DNA from 3 places in the Parabacteroides sp. AM17-47 genome. Region 1 is predicted to be linked to each of the others. Evidence: riboswitches for the same ligand, from Rfam matches in the RefSeq annotation. Region 1 holds a riboswitch; each other region holds the start of a gene.
The links. A riboswitch is a leader RNA that binds a small molecule or an ion and turns the genes downstream of it on or off. The one in region 1 is predicted to bind cobalamin.
Positions count from the first base shown of each region.

Region 2: it holds a riboswitch for cobalamin, as region 1 does, so the genes downstream of both, DW205_RS14665 (sirohydrochlorin cobaltochelatase) here and DW205_RS05045 (Ig-like domain-containing protein) in region 1, are expected to answer to the same signal.
Region 3: it holds a riboswitch for cobalamin, as region 1 does, so the genes downstream of both, DW205_RS04315 (porin family protein) here and DW205_RS05045 (Ig-like domain-containing protein) in region 1, are expected to answer to the same signal.

Region 1 covers NZ_QTLI01000005.1:85,059-90,719, reverse strand. The annotation lists gene DW205_RS05065 (DUF4374 domain-containing protein) at 1-860, shown strand, start outside; gene DW205_RS05060 (alpha/beta hydrolase) at 870-1,700, shown strand; gene DW205_RS05055 (PepSY domain-containing protein) at 1,697-2,800, shown strand; gene fldA (flavodoxin FldA) at 2,915-3,424, opposite strand; cobalamin riboswitch at 3,595-3,799, shown strand; gene DW205_RS05045 (Ig-like domain-containing protein) at 4,006-5,661, shown strand, end outside.
Region 2 covers NZ_QTLI01000017.1:75,193-80,853, forward strand. The annotation lists gene DW205_RS14650 (aconitate hydratase) at 1-9, opposite strand, end outside; gene DW205_RS14655 (bifunctional aspartate transaminase/aspartate 4-decarboxylase) at 280-1,929, opposite strand; gene aspT (aspartate-alanine antiporter) at 1,942-3,639, opposite strand; cobalamin riboswitch at 3,726-3,923, shown strand; gene DW205_RS14665 (sirohydrochlorin cobaltochelatase) at 4,051-4,968, shown strand; gene DW205_RS14670 (TonB-dependent siderophore receptor) at 5,115-5,661, shown strand, end outside.
Region 3 covers NZ_QTLI01000004.1:140,029-145,689, forward strand. The annotation lists gene scpA (methylmalonyl-CoA mutase) at 1-2,106, shown strand, start outside; gene coaW (type II pantothenate kinase) at 2,236-3,090, shown strand; cobalamin riboswitch at 3,110-3,313, shown strand; gene DW205_RS04315 (porin family protein) at 3,605-4,213, shown strand; gene priA (primosomal protein N') at 4,301-5,661, shown strand, end outside.

The sequences.
Region 1 (5,661 bases):
TCTTGTCGGAGAATTATTTGGGAAATGGCGAGTTTGTTACGTTAGCGGGTATTCTCCAAGCGAACGGCCGGATCTATTCCGCGGCTATCCCGATGGGATTGAGTAAGTACGGCGTGAAAGCGGAGGGAGGTAAATATGTTAAATACCCGGAGCTGGTAAAGACTGAATCCGGAGGAAGCGGTAGTGGCGCTTACGAAAAAGGGGAATTGCAATGGACGCAATATCCGAACGAGGCTTGGGTCGCTATTTATGCGAACGAGAAATTCGAGAACCCGAAACTGATAAAGACGGATAAGATCAGTTATGCTTGCGGACGTAACCGTTCTCAATACTACCAGACCATTTGGACGGCAGACAACGGCGATGTGTATGTGTTCTCGCCCAGCTATGCCAAGACGATGACCGCGGAGGTACAGAAAACGACTTTGCCGGCCGGTGTAGTTCGTATTAAGGCTAACGCGGAGGGGTTTGATCCTGATTATTATTGTAATTTGGAGGCACAGACGGGTGGTAAGGCATTCTTGCGTTGTTGGCATATCACGGAAGATTATTTCTTGTTGTTGATGTATGATCGTCCGTTGACTGAATCCGGATTCGCCGCGAAAGAGTTGGCTATTTATAAAGGAGAGGATAAGAGTCTTACTTACGTGAAGGGGCTGCCTTCCACGGATGTTATTTCCGGATTTGGCAATACTCCGTTCTCGGAGGATGGTATCGCTTATATGGCGGTTACGACTACCGATGGAAGTCAACCTGCCGTGTATCGTATCGATCCGAAGACAGCTACCGCAACAAAAGGTCTTACCGTTGAGGCAGAGCAAATCAGTGGTGTAGGTAAATTGACTGCCGCTCAAGAGTAATAAGCAAGTATGAGTCGGACTCACATTCTTTTAATATTCCTCCTGCTCCCGCTAACCCTGCGGAGCCAGGAGGATATTTGTATAGGAAAGGAACTGGTTTTGTACTCTACCGTATTGCAAGAAGACCGGAGTTATTGGATACACCTGCCGGAGCATTATAATATGGATACGAAACAACGCTATCCGGTTGTTTACCTGCTAGATGGAGATTCTTTCTTTCATTCGCTGGTAGGCATAAGGAAAACGTTGGCATCCGGTAGAGGTAAATATCTACCTCCCTGTATTATTGTCGGGGTATTAAATACGGATCGGACACGTGATTTTACGCCTACCGCTTCAGCCGCCGGACGGGATGGTAAAATCTCCATAGATGCGATTCCGCAAGGAGGGGGAAGTGAGGCTTTCAGTAAGTTTCTTACGGAAGAACTTCGCCCTGCTATCGATAGTGCCTATCGCACGAACGGCTGGAATATGCTTATCGGTCATTCGTATGCGGGGCTTTTCACCTTGAATACGTTTCTTCGTCATACGGAATTATTTGATACCTATCTAGCGGTCGACCCTAGTTTGTGGTGGGATCAGGGGCGGTTGGTCCGGGAGGCGGAGGCTTTGGTTGCAGGCCGGGATTTTAAAGGGAAAAGCCTGTATATCGGTGTCGCGTCTAAAAAAAGGACGGACCGGGTGGACATTCATCTTGACAAAGTGAGTTATCTTCTTTCGGAGCTTTTACCGCAAGCGGAGAACCTGCGTTTCTTTAGTAAATCATTTCCCGACGAGAACCATGGAACGGTAGCGGTTCCGGGTATATATGACGGGATTAAACAATTATTCGGAAAATGAGAAAATTCTTTGCGAAAGTACATTTATGGCTATCGATACCTTTTGGCATTATTATTGCGATTGTCTGCCTGACCGGGGCGATTCTCGTCTTTGAGACAGAGATATTAGAATTAGGCTACCCTTCCCGTTATTTTGTAAAGAAAGTAAAAGGGGAACCTCTCTCGCCTGCCACCTTGATAGAATCGGCGCGCCAACAATTACCCGATTCGGTTCGAATAAACGGTATTCGGGTATCGTCTGACCCGAGACGAACCTATCAACTTGTATTACCGGGGAAAAAAGCCGCCGGTTTTATTGATCCCTATACCGGGGAGGTGACCGGGATGGATGACGGACAAGGTTTTTTCCTGAAAATGATGCGTCTTCATCGTTGGTTACTTGATGAGTATAAACGGGATGGAAGTTTTTCTTGGGGAAAATCAATAGTTGGCTATGCGACTTTGGTCTTGGCGATTATTATTATAAGTGGAATCGTAATTTGGTATCCCCGTAATAAAAAAGTATTGAGAAACCGGTTGAAAGTAAAGACCAAGGCTGGTTGGTTCCGTTTCTTCTATGATTTACATGTCTCCGGGGGATTCTATGCGGCATTGCTCCTGCTTATCTTAGCGTTAACCGGATTAACATGGTCGTTTGGTTGGTATCGAAATGCCTTTTATAGTGTCTTCGGTATTAGTGCAAACCCGCCTCAAGCGCATCATGCTCCAGCTTCTTCCGGCGCGAAGAAACCCGCGAAGAAAAAGACGGATTACACACAATGGGCTGAGGTGTTATCGGCATTGAAAAGCCATTATCCGGACTTTAACTCAATCACGATCCAAGATGGCTCCGCTACGGTTTCTACGGCCCGTTATGGAAATACAAGAGGAAGCGACCGTTACTCCTTTGATCCTGCTACGGGTGAGATTACGGAAGTCCAATTATATAAAGATCTCCCAAAATCGGGGAAGATAAGAGGATGGATTTATTCCGTACACGTCGGCTCGTGGGGGGGAATGACTACCCGTATATTGACTTGCTTAGTTTCCTTGTTGGGGACGATCTTCGCGATAACCGGCTATTATTTTTGGATAAAGAAACAATTCAGGAAACTGAGATGAAAAGAAAGAGGTATGTTTGACCCACATACCTCTTCATAAATCTAAACCAATCAAGTTGAATACGCAAACGTTGTAATATTAAGGTTAAACAGTTATGTATGTAAAAGTGTGCGTCTATTCAATTCCTTCTTTCCTTATAGATGCCAACCACTGGTCGATCCGCCCTTCTGTTTGATCGTCTTCATTCATTTCATCCAAAGGAAGTCCGACGAACATACCGTTTATGCAGGCGGTGGAACTGTCAAATGAATATCCCGAGGCATCTACAGCGCCAATGAATTTGCAACCTGTATTTCGCAGGTCGGAATAGATCGTACCGATGGCGTCACAGAAAGTGTCGCTAAAAGAGGCTGAGTCTCCGCAACCGAATAATGCGACGGTTTTCTCACTTAAGTCCAGCTTTTTCAGCTTCCCTAGATAACTATCCCAATCATCTTGCAAATCTCCGGCGCCCCAAGTAGAACAGCCCAATAACAAGATTTCATAAGGCGCTACATCAGCGGGAGAAGCGTTAGATACGTCATGAATATCTTTGTCTTCCACACCCAGCTTCTCTGCGATACGTTTCGCGATCCCTTCCGTCGTTCCTGTAGACGAGCCGTAGAATATTCCTATAGTCTTCATTCCTATTTGTTTTTATAGTTTAATAACGAAGACAAATATCCGATATCTTATTAGTCTCAGCAATACCTACAAATATGTATTTTGACGGTCGGGAATACCCATGAATGACCAGTGATGGTTGGGGGAAGAAAGCATTTTGTGAATTTGTCGATAATTTGAATTGTTTTTTATAAATTTGCCAACGTATTGGTTCGCCTACTTTATTCAGGGTACGGCGATTAAAAGGGAATCAGGTGAGAAACCTGGACAGTCCCGCTGCTGTAAGCTCCAAAAAAGCTTTAGACATCAACTCATTGCCACTGTTTCCGGAAGGAACGGGAAGGAAGTTCTAAAGTGGAGTAAGTCAGAAGACCTGCCAATGCCGGATAACCGCCGTGATTTTACGCTACCGGGGTTTAGCGTATGATTCAAATATGGAATACAGAGGACATTGCTCTAAAGAGGTAATTTTGATAGGGTAAGTTATGCCATAGTTCGTGGGGAACTATGGGTAATTTATTTTGTGTTAACCTGTTAAAGCCATGTCTTTTTATATCATTCAGTGTATTTGTTTTTTGGAGTTTTACATTAATATTATGCTTATGAGAAAGTTTTTATCTTTTTTCTTTGTAATGGCTTTTTACGTAGTTGGAGCCTATGCGCAAGTATTGGTCCAAGGTCAACCGCATCCTTCCGCAAGGAATATCTCAACAAAGCAGGAGTCTCAGTTAAGAGCTGATGCCAGTTTTACTTTCGATGACATCCAATATTGGGTTGGTAACGGTAGCAATAAAGCCGCTTTAGTGATTGAATGGCATGATGGGAATCGCCCGGATGCCATAGTTTGGGGATATCGCTGGGATGGCGAGGCAACCGGACATGATATGATCGTGGCGATTGCTCAAGCAGATCCTCGATTGGTATTGCTCACCCAATACACTGGCTGGATGGGATATACGATCGATGGAATCGGGTATGGTGAAAGTAGACTTAATATTTCTTATGATCTAGAGGGAGCGAAGTCTGAGCCTAAAAATGCGTTTAAATTTGAACCTCCTATCACAAATCCGCTGTTGGGGCAAACTTCTCATCCAGAGCATCCGGCAGAGGATGTTGCGGCCGCCATTCGGCAAGGGGTTCAAACAGGAGTTATTTATCACCCGATAAATGCGGAAAGATATGGATATCCATCTTATGACTATGACCATTGGAGTTGTAGCAATGGCATTCATTGGCAAGCCGGTTGGTATTATGGCTATTGGAGTTATTTTGTGAGAAGTAGCCAAACCTCTAATTTTAGCTATTCTGGTTTAGGTGCTACAAGCCGTGTATTGACGGATGGTTGTTGGGATGCGTGGAGTTGGAATGGAAATATGAATACATCAGAAGGAACTCAGCCCGGAGATGTCTTTGTCGCAGCGACAATACCCTCTGGAGGTGGAGGGGATGAACCCGAGATCCCAGTGATACACGTAACATCCATTTCTCTCAATAAGTCTTCTTTGCGTTTACAAGCAGGAGCAAACGCAACCCTTGTAGCTAGCATCTCTCCTGTAAACGCTGATAATAAGCAGGTTACTTGGAGTAGTTCCGATACAGGCATAGCAACGGTAGAAGATGGGGTCGTAACTGGTGCCAAGCCCGGTGTGGTGAAAATAACAGCCCAATCGGTAGATGGCGGATATACCGCTGTTTGCGAGGTAACGATAACGGAAGTTGTTATTCCGGAAATAGATTTCAATGGTCCTGATGCTGTTTTAACTTTCCCGAAAGTAGAGGAAGCCACCTCTTATGAAGTTCGTGTTTATAGAAATGAGGATAGTGGTCATAAAAGAATCGCTACTTATGTAATCGATGCCGAAGGTAATATAATCACAGAATTAAGAGCGGTGAGCTTACAAGGCTCTTCTGGGGAAATTTTGGTTCCATTGAAAAATTTAGACATAGACGGTGTTTATACGATAGAGATACAGGTGCTGAATGGATTGGATATAATAGATACCTATACAGTAGAAACAATATCGAATCCAGTAAGTAATGAATATTTATCCGTAAGTGGTAGTCGGGTAATTTATCAAAATGGGACATTGTCTTTGGAGCATTTGGATGGATATCATTTTTATTTAATGACAATGGAAGGAAAAATATTGAGAACCTTTATAGCTCGAGTTCCCCACGAACTTTATCCTATATCGCTTCCCTCCGGGAATTATCTGTTGACAGGAGAAAAGGATGGAGACCGAAAGGTCTTTAAATTC
Region 2 (5,661 bases), on a different contig from region 1:
GTACACCATATTCATATTCGTTTTTTATTGTAAGCCTTTTCGCAAATATATTTATCTATAACCAGCTAAAATGTAATAAATAAGACATCTGCCAATGAGTCTTTGTTTTTATTATCAACAAATATATAATATAATGAAATACAATTTGTTCGATAATTTCTATGAGGTTATAGAGGTTATTTATAATCTCCCGGATAACTTAGAAAAACGGGCTAATCGCACGTTTATTAATAAAACGTACCATTAGCCCGTTTTGTTCAAGCCTTGGAGCTGTTTTTTCTACTTATCGAGACTTTCTTTCCATCTTTGGGCATAACTATGCAAAATAGATGCGATACCCTCTCCGATCCGGACATAATCTTCCCGTTTAAGGTTGGCTAAAGATGCGCGGATAGACCACTCGGGAGCATCAAAACCTCCTCCGTTCAGTAAAACCAAGGAAGTTTCCTGTGCCAGACGGAAAACGACATCCAGAGGTTCGTAATTCTTTTTTAGATATTCCACGAAATCATCCCCATAGAATTTCTTAGCCCAGACAAGCATATCGATCTCACTATAGTATCCCGCACGCAAAGGGTCGTCCAATAAGGTGAATCCGGTGCTTTCCCACAATGTGTGTAAACGCTCGTGGATCATATCCTGCATCCTTTTCTTATAGGTATTTTCCGCATCTAATAGAGCGAAAGACGCAAACAGAGACATTTGTGTTTGTTGTGGCAAGGAAAGACCGGCCGTATGATTCAAGGCTACTTGACGGCTATCGGCTACCATACGATCAATAAAGCGGATATCCTCGGGATGTAAGGATAGACTGCTATATCGTTTTTTTAGAAGCTCCTGTTTATCTCTTGGCAATTCACGGATCATCCGGTCGTAAATATTATCTTGATGTAAAGCGATTACCGCCAATCTCCATCCGGTTGCCCCGAAATATTTGGAGAAAGAGTAGACACATAACGTATTCTTTGGTAATTCGGCCATCATCGAGCGAAAATGCGGAATAAATGTCGCATACACATCATCCGTAATAATCATGAGGTTGGGATTGTCGTTCCGTACGATCTCAACGATCCTATTCATCAATGCTTTTGTCAATCCGTATGAAGGCGGGTTGCTCGGGTTTGTTATGAAAGCGGCTTTCACGCTAGGATCTTTCAGGACATCTAAATCCTTTTCTTGATATTGCCATGTGTGATAGCCGTCTTTTGTCATCTTCAAGGCTTTTATCTCTATGACATTAAAAAGATAACGAGCCTGTTCCGGAATCTCTATATAAGGAGTGAATACCGGAGCGAAGAGAACGATCTTGTCTCCCTTATTCAACAAGAAATTCTGTTGCAAGGAATCGAAGATATAACACATGGCGGCAGTTCCGCCCTCGGTAGCGAAAAGGTCGAATATTCCCTCAGGGGGCTGGTTATCACATAATTCTTGGTCTAAATAATCCCGCACGAGCATTTCCGTATATTTCAAGATACGATCGGGAACCGGATATTGATCACCAATGACACCTTCCGCCCATTCGTATACAAGCTCATTCTCATCTACACCTTTTTCCGTGACCAGATATTCATAGGTACCCTTCAATAAAGTAGCGCCGGGAGATTGCGCATGTTTCTTTAGAAACTGTACGAAGCGAGACGCGATCCTTTTGCGGTTGGGAACCCCTGCGGCTCCGGCCATCTCATCTGCCAATTCGGTTTCCCGCTGGCATTCCTCCAAGGCGAACTGCCCTAATAGGAAGAATGCCTCCCGTGGAACCGTACTGATCCAGTTTGGATTTCCCCTTCCTGCGTTCAGCATGATGTGCGTACTTTTACGAGCGCTCTCATCCGCTAACTCTATCAAGATGTTCTTTAGCTCGAAAGGGCTAATCTCCGACATCTTTTTCTCATATTCTCTCGTGACATGTATTTTCTTCTTGTCCATACATTATATATATTACATGATTAGCACAATAACGACACCCCAGATGATTAATAAAGTATTACCCACCGCATAGGTAACGGTATAGCCTAAGGCTGGAGTCTCACTTCCTACGGCATCTTCCACCGCTCCTAATGCGGCGGTTGTCGTACGTGAACCTGCCGTGCAACCTAAAGTGATAGCCGGATGGAACTTAAAAACGTAACGTCCCATCAGAATACCGATGATAAGCGGGATAGATGTCGCTAAAGCACCGATAATAAATAAACTTATACCGACTTCCTTCAATCCGGTCACGAAACTGGGACCCGCCGTGATACCGACTACGGCGATAAACATATTCAGTCCCAAATTATTTAATATCCAGACGGAAGGCTCCGGAATACGCCCGAAGGTCGGATGCTTGGAACGAAGCCATCCAAAGACGAGTCCGGCTATCAAAGCGCCGCCACTCGTACTCAGGCTGATCGGGACACCTCCGAAATGAATCGCGAGCGAACCTAAAATTCCCCCTAAGAAAATACCGATACCCACGAAAATCAAATCGGTCTGATTGGTTGGGCGATCGGGATATCCTAAAGTCGTAGCCGCTTTATTTACCTCTGATTTCATACCCACCAATTCCAACATATCACCGGAATCTATCACCGTAGCGGCCAAGACCGGGATATTGATACCCGCACGCCTTACGGACTTGATGCTAACACCATGCATAAACGATTGATTGCGTAAATAGCAGATCTTTTTCCCCACGTATTCCTTATGGATCACTAGTACGGGTAACGTCTCTGCCGGAAAATCGAGCAATTCAATGTCATTGACCTCGTCGCCAATCCAGTTCTCCTCTCCGATCACGAATTCCCGGCGACCGCTTAGAACAACCTCATTTCCGGTATGTAAAACCAAATCCGGTTTAACATTGGTTACTACATTATTAATACGGACACGCTCCACGAACAAATGCCGTCCCAATTGGTCTAAATACACCTCCAACTGCTTTACGCTTTTGCCATCCTTGAACCATTCATTACTAATCTTATAGGCCCGGAAAGTTACCGGACGGGCGGCAGGCATAAAGCCCGGTTGCTCGCTCTCGTCGTTATTTCCCATTTTAGCCTCTAGCTCTTTACACGCTTTTTTCACGTAGTCGAGTCCTCCTAAAAGACGTGGCCCGATATCACTCACTAACCATGCGGATCCTGCCGTACCGAAAATATAAGTTACCGCATAGGCCACGGGCATTACATTTACCATAGCGCTTTTATCCGTATCGCTAATATTCATCTGTCCGATCGTATCTTCGGCAACTCCTAATACTGCCGACATCGTCTGGGAGCCCGCCAATAATCCTGCGGCCTCGCCTGCGTTATATCCCATAAGTTTCGCTAACAAAAAAGGAACGATCAAACAAAATATACACATGACGGCGGCGAAAAGCATTTGAGGAAGACCTTCCTTTTTCAATCCCCGGAAGAACTGTGGCCCAACGCTATATCCTACAGCGAAGAGGAACATCAAGAAAAAGACGGACTTTAACGGTCCGCTTATATCGATTTTTAATTGCCCGATCAATACACCGACCAATAATACGCTGGTAACCGTTCCCAGCGTGAACTTCTTTATCTTAAACTTGCCAATCCAGAAACCGAGAGCTAAGGTTATGAAAATAGCTAGCTCCGGATAATGTTGAAGTAAATTAGTTATCCATTCCATATCTATTTATTTGATGTTAAACAAAAAAGATGCTATTGGAACAGGGATTCTTTGAAAGATGTTGTTACTTTTCGGGATTATTTATATAAATTTGCGACCGCTTAGGTGATAGAGTTTGTCTACCGACAACTCTATAAAAGGGAATCCGGTTAGAATCCGGAACAGTGCCCGCTACTGTGAAGCTCTTGAAAAGGAAAGCGTTCTGCTATGCCACTGTCTTAAGAAAGATGGGAAGGTTGCTTTCCGAGCCAGTCAGGAAACCTGCCAAGCGAAGTAATGATTAATTCCTCCCGGGGTCAGGAGCAATTAAGAGGATAGAAATATCACCTATATCCAAAAGATGTTGGAGACGGAATAATACGTTGTCTCCGTGGGATTGATATGTAATCTAATTATTAATATATTCATATGATGAGGAAACACTTACTATCTTTCTTCCTGCTGGTCATCAGCCTAGTTTGTCGTGCGCACGATGGCGAGAATTTTGTAGCATCCGATTTATTCGCCTCTTTACAACCGGGCGATAAGGCCGCTTTATTGATGGTACATTTTGGAACAACCCATGATGATACCCGTGCCTTGACAATCGACGCGATCAATCAAAAAGCGAAAGAAGCTTTCAAAGATGTTGAGTTGCGTGAGGCATGGACTTCTCGCATTGTAATGCGCCGCTTAAAAGCTCGTGGCGTAGAGAAACTGAACCCGATCGAGGCCTTGGAAAAATTAAAGACTGATGGTTATACACATGTCTTGATCCAATCCACGAATATAATCGAAGGTATCGAGATGGAATCCTTACGTAAGGATGTTGCCACCATGAAATCTTCTTTCAAGGAGATTCGTATCGGTAATCCTTTATTGTATACACCGGAGGATTATGAGGCGGTAATCGTCGCTATCACAAAAAATGGGGCGAAAGAAGGCGCTACTTTATTGGTAGGCCATGGCACTTATACTCCGGCGACGGCTCAATATGCCATGTTGGATTATATGTTGAAGGAGAAGGGATTCAAGGATTATTCCGTAGGAACCATCGAGGGCTATCCTACTTTTGATACGATGGTAGCCCAAGTAAAGGCCAATGGAACGAAGAAAGTCTTGTTGATGCCATTTATGTTTGTCGCCGGAGACCATGCGAAAAACGATATCGCCGGTGATTGGAAAGAGGAACTGGAAAAGAAAGGCTACGAGGTAAGCGTATTTATGGAAGGTCTGGGACAGAATCCGGATATTCAGAAGATCTTCATCGAACATGCCCGTTTCATGGCTAAACATAAGATGATCGATATCGTTGATAAGAAGAAAGCTTATGCGGTAGAGAAGGACTAAAAAAGTTCTCCAAATCTATGTTTTATTCCTTTCGGAAGAAAAAGTAATTCCTTCCGAAAGAAACTAAATTTTCATTCGAAGGAAAATGGAATTTCTTTCGAAAGGGATTTCACATGCATACAATAAACAGTTATAATGCTAAATATATGAAAAGAGTTTTGACAATCTTACCGTTGACAGCCTTATGTATCAGTACGATGCAGGCACAACACAAGAATGAGTACACGAATTTCGCCGATACGACATTCAATATTCAAGAAGTCGTAGCGACCGCCGCACGCAAGCCACGTCCACAAATCACGAAGTTGGACGTACCTATGAAATATCTTCCTATTTCAATTAATAGCATTACGGCGAGTAGTTTGGAGTTGCGAGGTATCCGTAATATCCAAGATGCGGTACGCTTTATGCCGGGCGTACGATTCCAGACATCTTATGGCGCATTTCAACAATTGTCGATCCGTGGTTTCGATCATTCTATCATGATGATAGACGGTATCCGCGATGAACGTTCGGCAATAAACAACTCTTATCCCGTACCCGATCTATCCTGTATCGAGTCTATTGAATTATTAAAGGGACCGGCTTCTGTACTTTACGGACATTCAGCCGTAGGTGGAACCTTGAATATCGTTCGTAAATCCCCGTCAGAGAAACAGAGCGTTAATGCTCGATTGGCCTACGGTAGTTACG
Region 3 (5,661 bases), on a different contig from region 1:
TTCGCAGCTACAAACGCTGCCGAATGGGCAAAAGCCAATGGTATCGAGCCCAATTGGAAAACACCCGAGCATATCGAGGTGAAACCTGTATATACAAAAGAAGACTTGGAGGGTATGGAGCACTTGAACTATGCTTCTGGTTTGCCTCCTTATCTACGTGGCCCGTACAGCGGTATGTACGCTATGCGTCCTTGGACAATCCGTCAGTACGCAGGTTTCTCTACCGCTGAGGAGTCTAACGCTTTCTATCGCCGTAACTTGGCTTCCGGTCAGAAAGGTTTGTCCGTTGCGTTCGACCTTCCGACTCACCGTGGTTACGATGCCGACAACGAACGTGTGGTTGGTGATGTAGGTAAAGCGGGTGTATCTATCTGTTCCTTGGAGAACATGAAAGTGTTGTTCGATGGTATTCCTTTGAACAAGATGTCTGTTTCCATGACCATGAATGGTGGTGTGCTTCCGGTATTGGCATTCTATATCAACGCAGGTTTGGAGCAAGGTGCTAAGTTGGAGGAAATGGCCGGTACGATCCAGAACGATATATTGAAAGAGTTCATGGTACGTAATACCTATATCTATCCGCCTGAGTTCTCCATGAAGATTATCGCTGATATCTTCGAGTACACCTCTCAGAAGATGCCGAAGTTCAACTCTATCTCTATCTCCGGTTATCATATGCAGGAGGCTGGTGCTACGGCTGATATCGAGATGGCTTATACGTTGTGCGACGGTATGGAATATCTTCGTGCCGGTATCAACGCCGGTATCGATGTGGATGCGTTCGCTCCCCGTTTGTCATTCTTCTGGGCTATCGGTGTAAATCACTTCATGGAGATCGCCAAGATGCGTGCGGCTCGTATGTTGTGGGCGAAGATCGTGAAGAGCTTCGGCGCTAAGAACCCGAAATCATTGGCATTGCGTACACATAGCCAGACTTCCGGTTGGTCATTGACCGAGCAAGATCCGTTCAATAACGTAGGACGTACTTGTATCGAGGCTATGGCCGCTACATTAGGACATACACAATCTTTGCATACGAACGCATTGGATGAGGCGATCGCTTTGCCGACCGACTTCTCTGCTCGTATCGCTCGTAATACACAGATTTACATTCAGGAAGAGACTAAGATCTGTAAGGAGATCGACCCGTGGGCTGGTTCTTACTATGTAGAGTCTTTGACGAATGAGTTGGTACATAAAGGTTGGGCATTGATCCAAGAGATCGAGAGCATGGGTGGTATGGCGAAAGCCATCGAGACAGGTCTTCCTAAGATGCGTATCGAGGAAGCTGCCGCTCGTACACAGGCTCGTATCGACTCTGGTGTTCAGACCATCGTTGGTGTTAACAAATATCGTTTGCCGAAGGAAGATCCGATCGATATCCTAGAGATCGATAATACAGCCGTACGTAACGAGCAGATCGCCGCTTTGAAGGAGTTGCGTGCTAACCGTGACGAAGCCGCTGTTCAAAAAGCTTTGGCTGATATCACGGAGTGCGTGAAGACGAAGAAGGGCAACTTATTAGAGTTGGCTGTTAAGGCTGCCGGCTTGCGTGCGTCATTGGGAGAGATCTCCGATGCTTGCGAGGTGGTTGTAGGTCGTTATAAAGCAATCATTAGAACTATTTCAGGCGTGTATTCATCAGAAACTAAGAAAGACGCAGACTTCCAGAAAGCTTGCGAGCTTTGCGAGCAATTCGCTAAGAAAGAAGGCCGTCAGCCTCGTATCATGATCGCTAAGATGGGTCAGGACGGACACGACCGTGGCGCTAAGGTTGTCGCTACTGGTTATGCGGACTGTGGTTTCGACGTAGATATGGGACCGTTGTTCCAGACTCCGGCCGAGGCTGCCCGTCAAGCTGTGGAGAACGACGTTCACGTAATGGGCGTTTCTTCTTTGGCCGCTGGTCATAAGACGTTGGTTCCGCAGGTTATCGAGGAGTTGAAGAAACTAGGTCGCGAGGACATCATCGTTATTGCTGGAGGTGTAATCCCGGCTCAAGACTATGATTTCTTGTATAAGGCTGGCGTTGCCGCTATCTTTGGCCCGGGTACTTCCGTATCGAAGGCAGCTTGCCAGATCCTTGAGATCTTGTTAGGCGAATAAATAGAGTTTAGGCCTTACGGTTTTTAAATAAAGAGAGGCTGGACAATTGATTTTGTCCGGCCTTTTTTAGTATTGTATGCGGGTTTATGTACTTTTGTAGCGATTATTCAATTAAAAAGGGAAAGAATCATGGGAATCGTTATAGGTATAGATGTGGGAGGTAGCACGACCAAGATCGTCGGCGTGGAGGATAAGAAGATCAAGAACCCGATGTTCGTGAAAGCTACCGATCCGGTAACCTCTTTATTCGGGGCCTTCGGTAAATATATTTATGATAATAACATCTCGCTCTCGAATATAGAGAAAGTGATCTTGACAGGTGTAGGTAGTGCTTATATCGATCAACCTTTATATGGCTTACCAACTGCGAAGACGGATGAGTTCCTTGCGAATGGGCTAGGGGCGCAATATAATACGGGACTGGACAGTCTATTGGTGGTCAGCATGGGAACGGGTACCTCCTTTGTCAAGGTACAAGGCTCCACGATCGAGCATATCGGGGGATTGGGTATCGGTGGCGGAACCATCCTCGGCTTGTCTAAGCTATTATTGAAAACGCATGACTTTCACCAAATAGCGTCTTTGGCCGAGCACGGTTCCTTGAATGATATCGACTTGCATATCCGGGATATTACGCCGCATCCGTTACCCGGCCTGCCGCTGGACGTGACAGCCTCTATTTTCGGAAAAGTGGACGCGAACGCTAAGGTTGAGGATATCGCTCTCGGTATCGTTCATATGGTCTTGCAGACCATCGGGCAAGGAGCTGTTTTCGCCTCGTTAAATGGCGATATCAAGAATATCGTATTGATCGGTAACCTAACTCGCTTGCCACAATGCCCGGATATTTTCCCCCGTCTGGAGGAGATGTGCGATGTCCATTTCAAGATACCGGAGTATGCCGAGTATCGCACGGCTATCGGGGCGGCTTTATGCTATATCAGGAACCGGGAATATAAGGATATTTTTTGTGGAAAGTGTTAGGCTACATCAAAACTTTATGTATCTTTGCTACATGCTTTGTTCCCTTTCGGCAATCGCCGGATAGGGATTAAAAGGGAATCGGGTGAGAATCCCGGACAGTCCCGCTGCTGTAAGCTTCATAAACGGGTTGAGCAATACTGTTGCCACTGTTCATTCAAGTGAATGGGAAGGCGCTTAAGACCGGAAGTAAGTCAGAAGACCTGCAAGGCGTGTATATTTTCGACGGCTTCGAGGAAAGGCCGGAAGAGAACGCAAGAACCTTATCCGGTTTTTACTATTCTTTATCCAAGGTTTTCTTATCAAGTCGTCTCATGGTTTCGGATAATTATTTTGCCATAATAATTAGGGAAAGAAGCATGAATCTGACCGACGGGATGAGCTCCGTGTGTAAGATGCATGCTTTCTTTGCGTTTAAAGGACTGGGGTATTCCGTGAACACTCTATAGAGAATATTTGTTTATTATTAGAAAAGTGCGTTTATTTGCAACGAGTAATTAACAAAAGAAGTATGAATATGAAGAAAATTGTGGGACTTGTTATGGTTGCCTTGCTAGCGTTGATGGCGCTTCCGGCGAACGCTCAGCTTAAATTCGGTATCAAGGGAGGTGTGAATATATCGTCTGTTCATTTCAACTCGGACGTGTTGAAAGCGGATAACGTAACCGGCTTCCAAGTGGGTCCGATGATCGAGACGACCTTACCGTTGGTGGGTGTCGGGATCGATGCGGCAGTGTTGTATTCGCAAAAGGGTTTGGAAACGACCTCGGCTGGCGGGGTTAAGACTTCGATGAAGACGGATTATATCGATGTTCCGGTCAACTTGAAATGGAAATTCGGTTTACCGATCGTCAAGGCGTATTTGGCAGCCGGTCCGTATATCGGTTTCCGTGTAGGCGGTGATAAATTTTGGGATATCCCGGGTTCCGTAGCGGATCAGGTGAAGGCGAAGAATTTCAGCGCAGGTCTTAACTTCGGTGCCGGCGTGGAACTGATCAGTCACTTGCAGGTGGGTTTCAATTATGGTCTGGGACTGACTGATAACTATAGCATTGAGAAGGTGAACCTCTCCGACGGTGCCGGAAAGAACCGTGGATGGTCTATCACGGCAGCGATCTTGTTCTAAATAGGTGAAAATAAAATGAGAGAGGCTGGGCTTTAGAAGTCCGGCCTTTTTTGTTATTTTTGGGCTCGTAATGAAACACCTGTTTGAATGAAATATGCGGACGTCATACTTCCCCTTCCTTTGGAGAATAGCTATACCTATCGGATACCCGAAGATCTGGAGAGAGCCGTGACTCCCGGTTGCCGGGTGATCGTGCATTTCGGGAAGAAACGATATTATACGGCTATCGTCATGGAGGTACACGACCGGGAACCGGTATCCGATTTTGAGACGAAGGAGATCTACGCTTTGCTGGATGCCACGCCGGTGCTCCGCCGTCCGCAACTCCGTTTCTGGAAATGGATATCTTCTTATTATATATGTAAGCTGGGCGACGTGTATAAGGCGGCCTTGCCTTCCGGCTTAAAGTTGGAAAGCGAGACGGCGGTTACTTATAATGAGGATTTCGAGGCCACCGCCCCCTTGCGCCCGAACGAGCAAGCGGTACTGGATGCTTTTAGCGGGGTTTTGAAATTGACGATCTCGGAGTTGGAGAAGAAGACCGGTCTTCGAAATGTTGTCCCGATCGTCTCTTCCTTGATGGTGAAAGGGGCGGTCGAGGTGAGCGAGGAGCTAAAGCGAGGATTCGTTCCCAAGACACAGGCGTTTATCCGTTTGGCCGAGGCTTACCGGGATGAGACGAAATTACAGGCGGTGTTCGAGGATTTGAAACGAGCGAAGAAGCAAGAGCTTCTGCTGGTCAGCTTCTTGGATTTAAGCCATACCTTGAATCCCGCTTTATCGAAGGAGCTTTCCAAGAAAGAGCTATTGGAACGCAGTGGTTATACCTCTGCGGTATTGGAGGGGCTGCTGAAACGGGGTATCTTGGAGAGTTACGAGAAAGAGGTGGGTCGTTTGCAAGTATCTGTCTGCCGCTTGCAAGAGCCGAATCCGCTCAGTCCGGCGCAAGAGAAAGCCTATGGAGAGATCCATGAGGCTTTCAAGACGAAAGAGGTCTGCTTGCTTCATGGCGTGACTTCCAGTGGTAAGACCGAGATATACGTCCGTTTGATCCATGAGGTCTTGCGGCTGGGGCGGCAGGTTTTATATATGTTGCCGGAGATCGCTATCACGACCCAGATCACGGAACGGCTGGCGAAATTATTCGGGGATAAGCTATTGGTCTACCACTCTAAGTTCTCGGATAACGAGCGGGTGGAAGTTTGGAATAAGCTATTGCATAACGACGAGCCTATGCTGGTATTGGGGGTCCGTTCGTCCCTCTTCCTTCCGTTTAAGGACTTGGGCTTGATTATCGTGGACGAGGAGCATGAGAATACGTATAAGCAGCAGGACCCGGCACCCCGTTACCATGCCCGTAACGCTGCCATCGTCTTGGCGGGTATGCACGGCGGTAAGACCTTATTGGGTTCCGCCACTCCCTCCATCGATTCTTATTTCAACGCTAC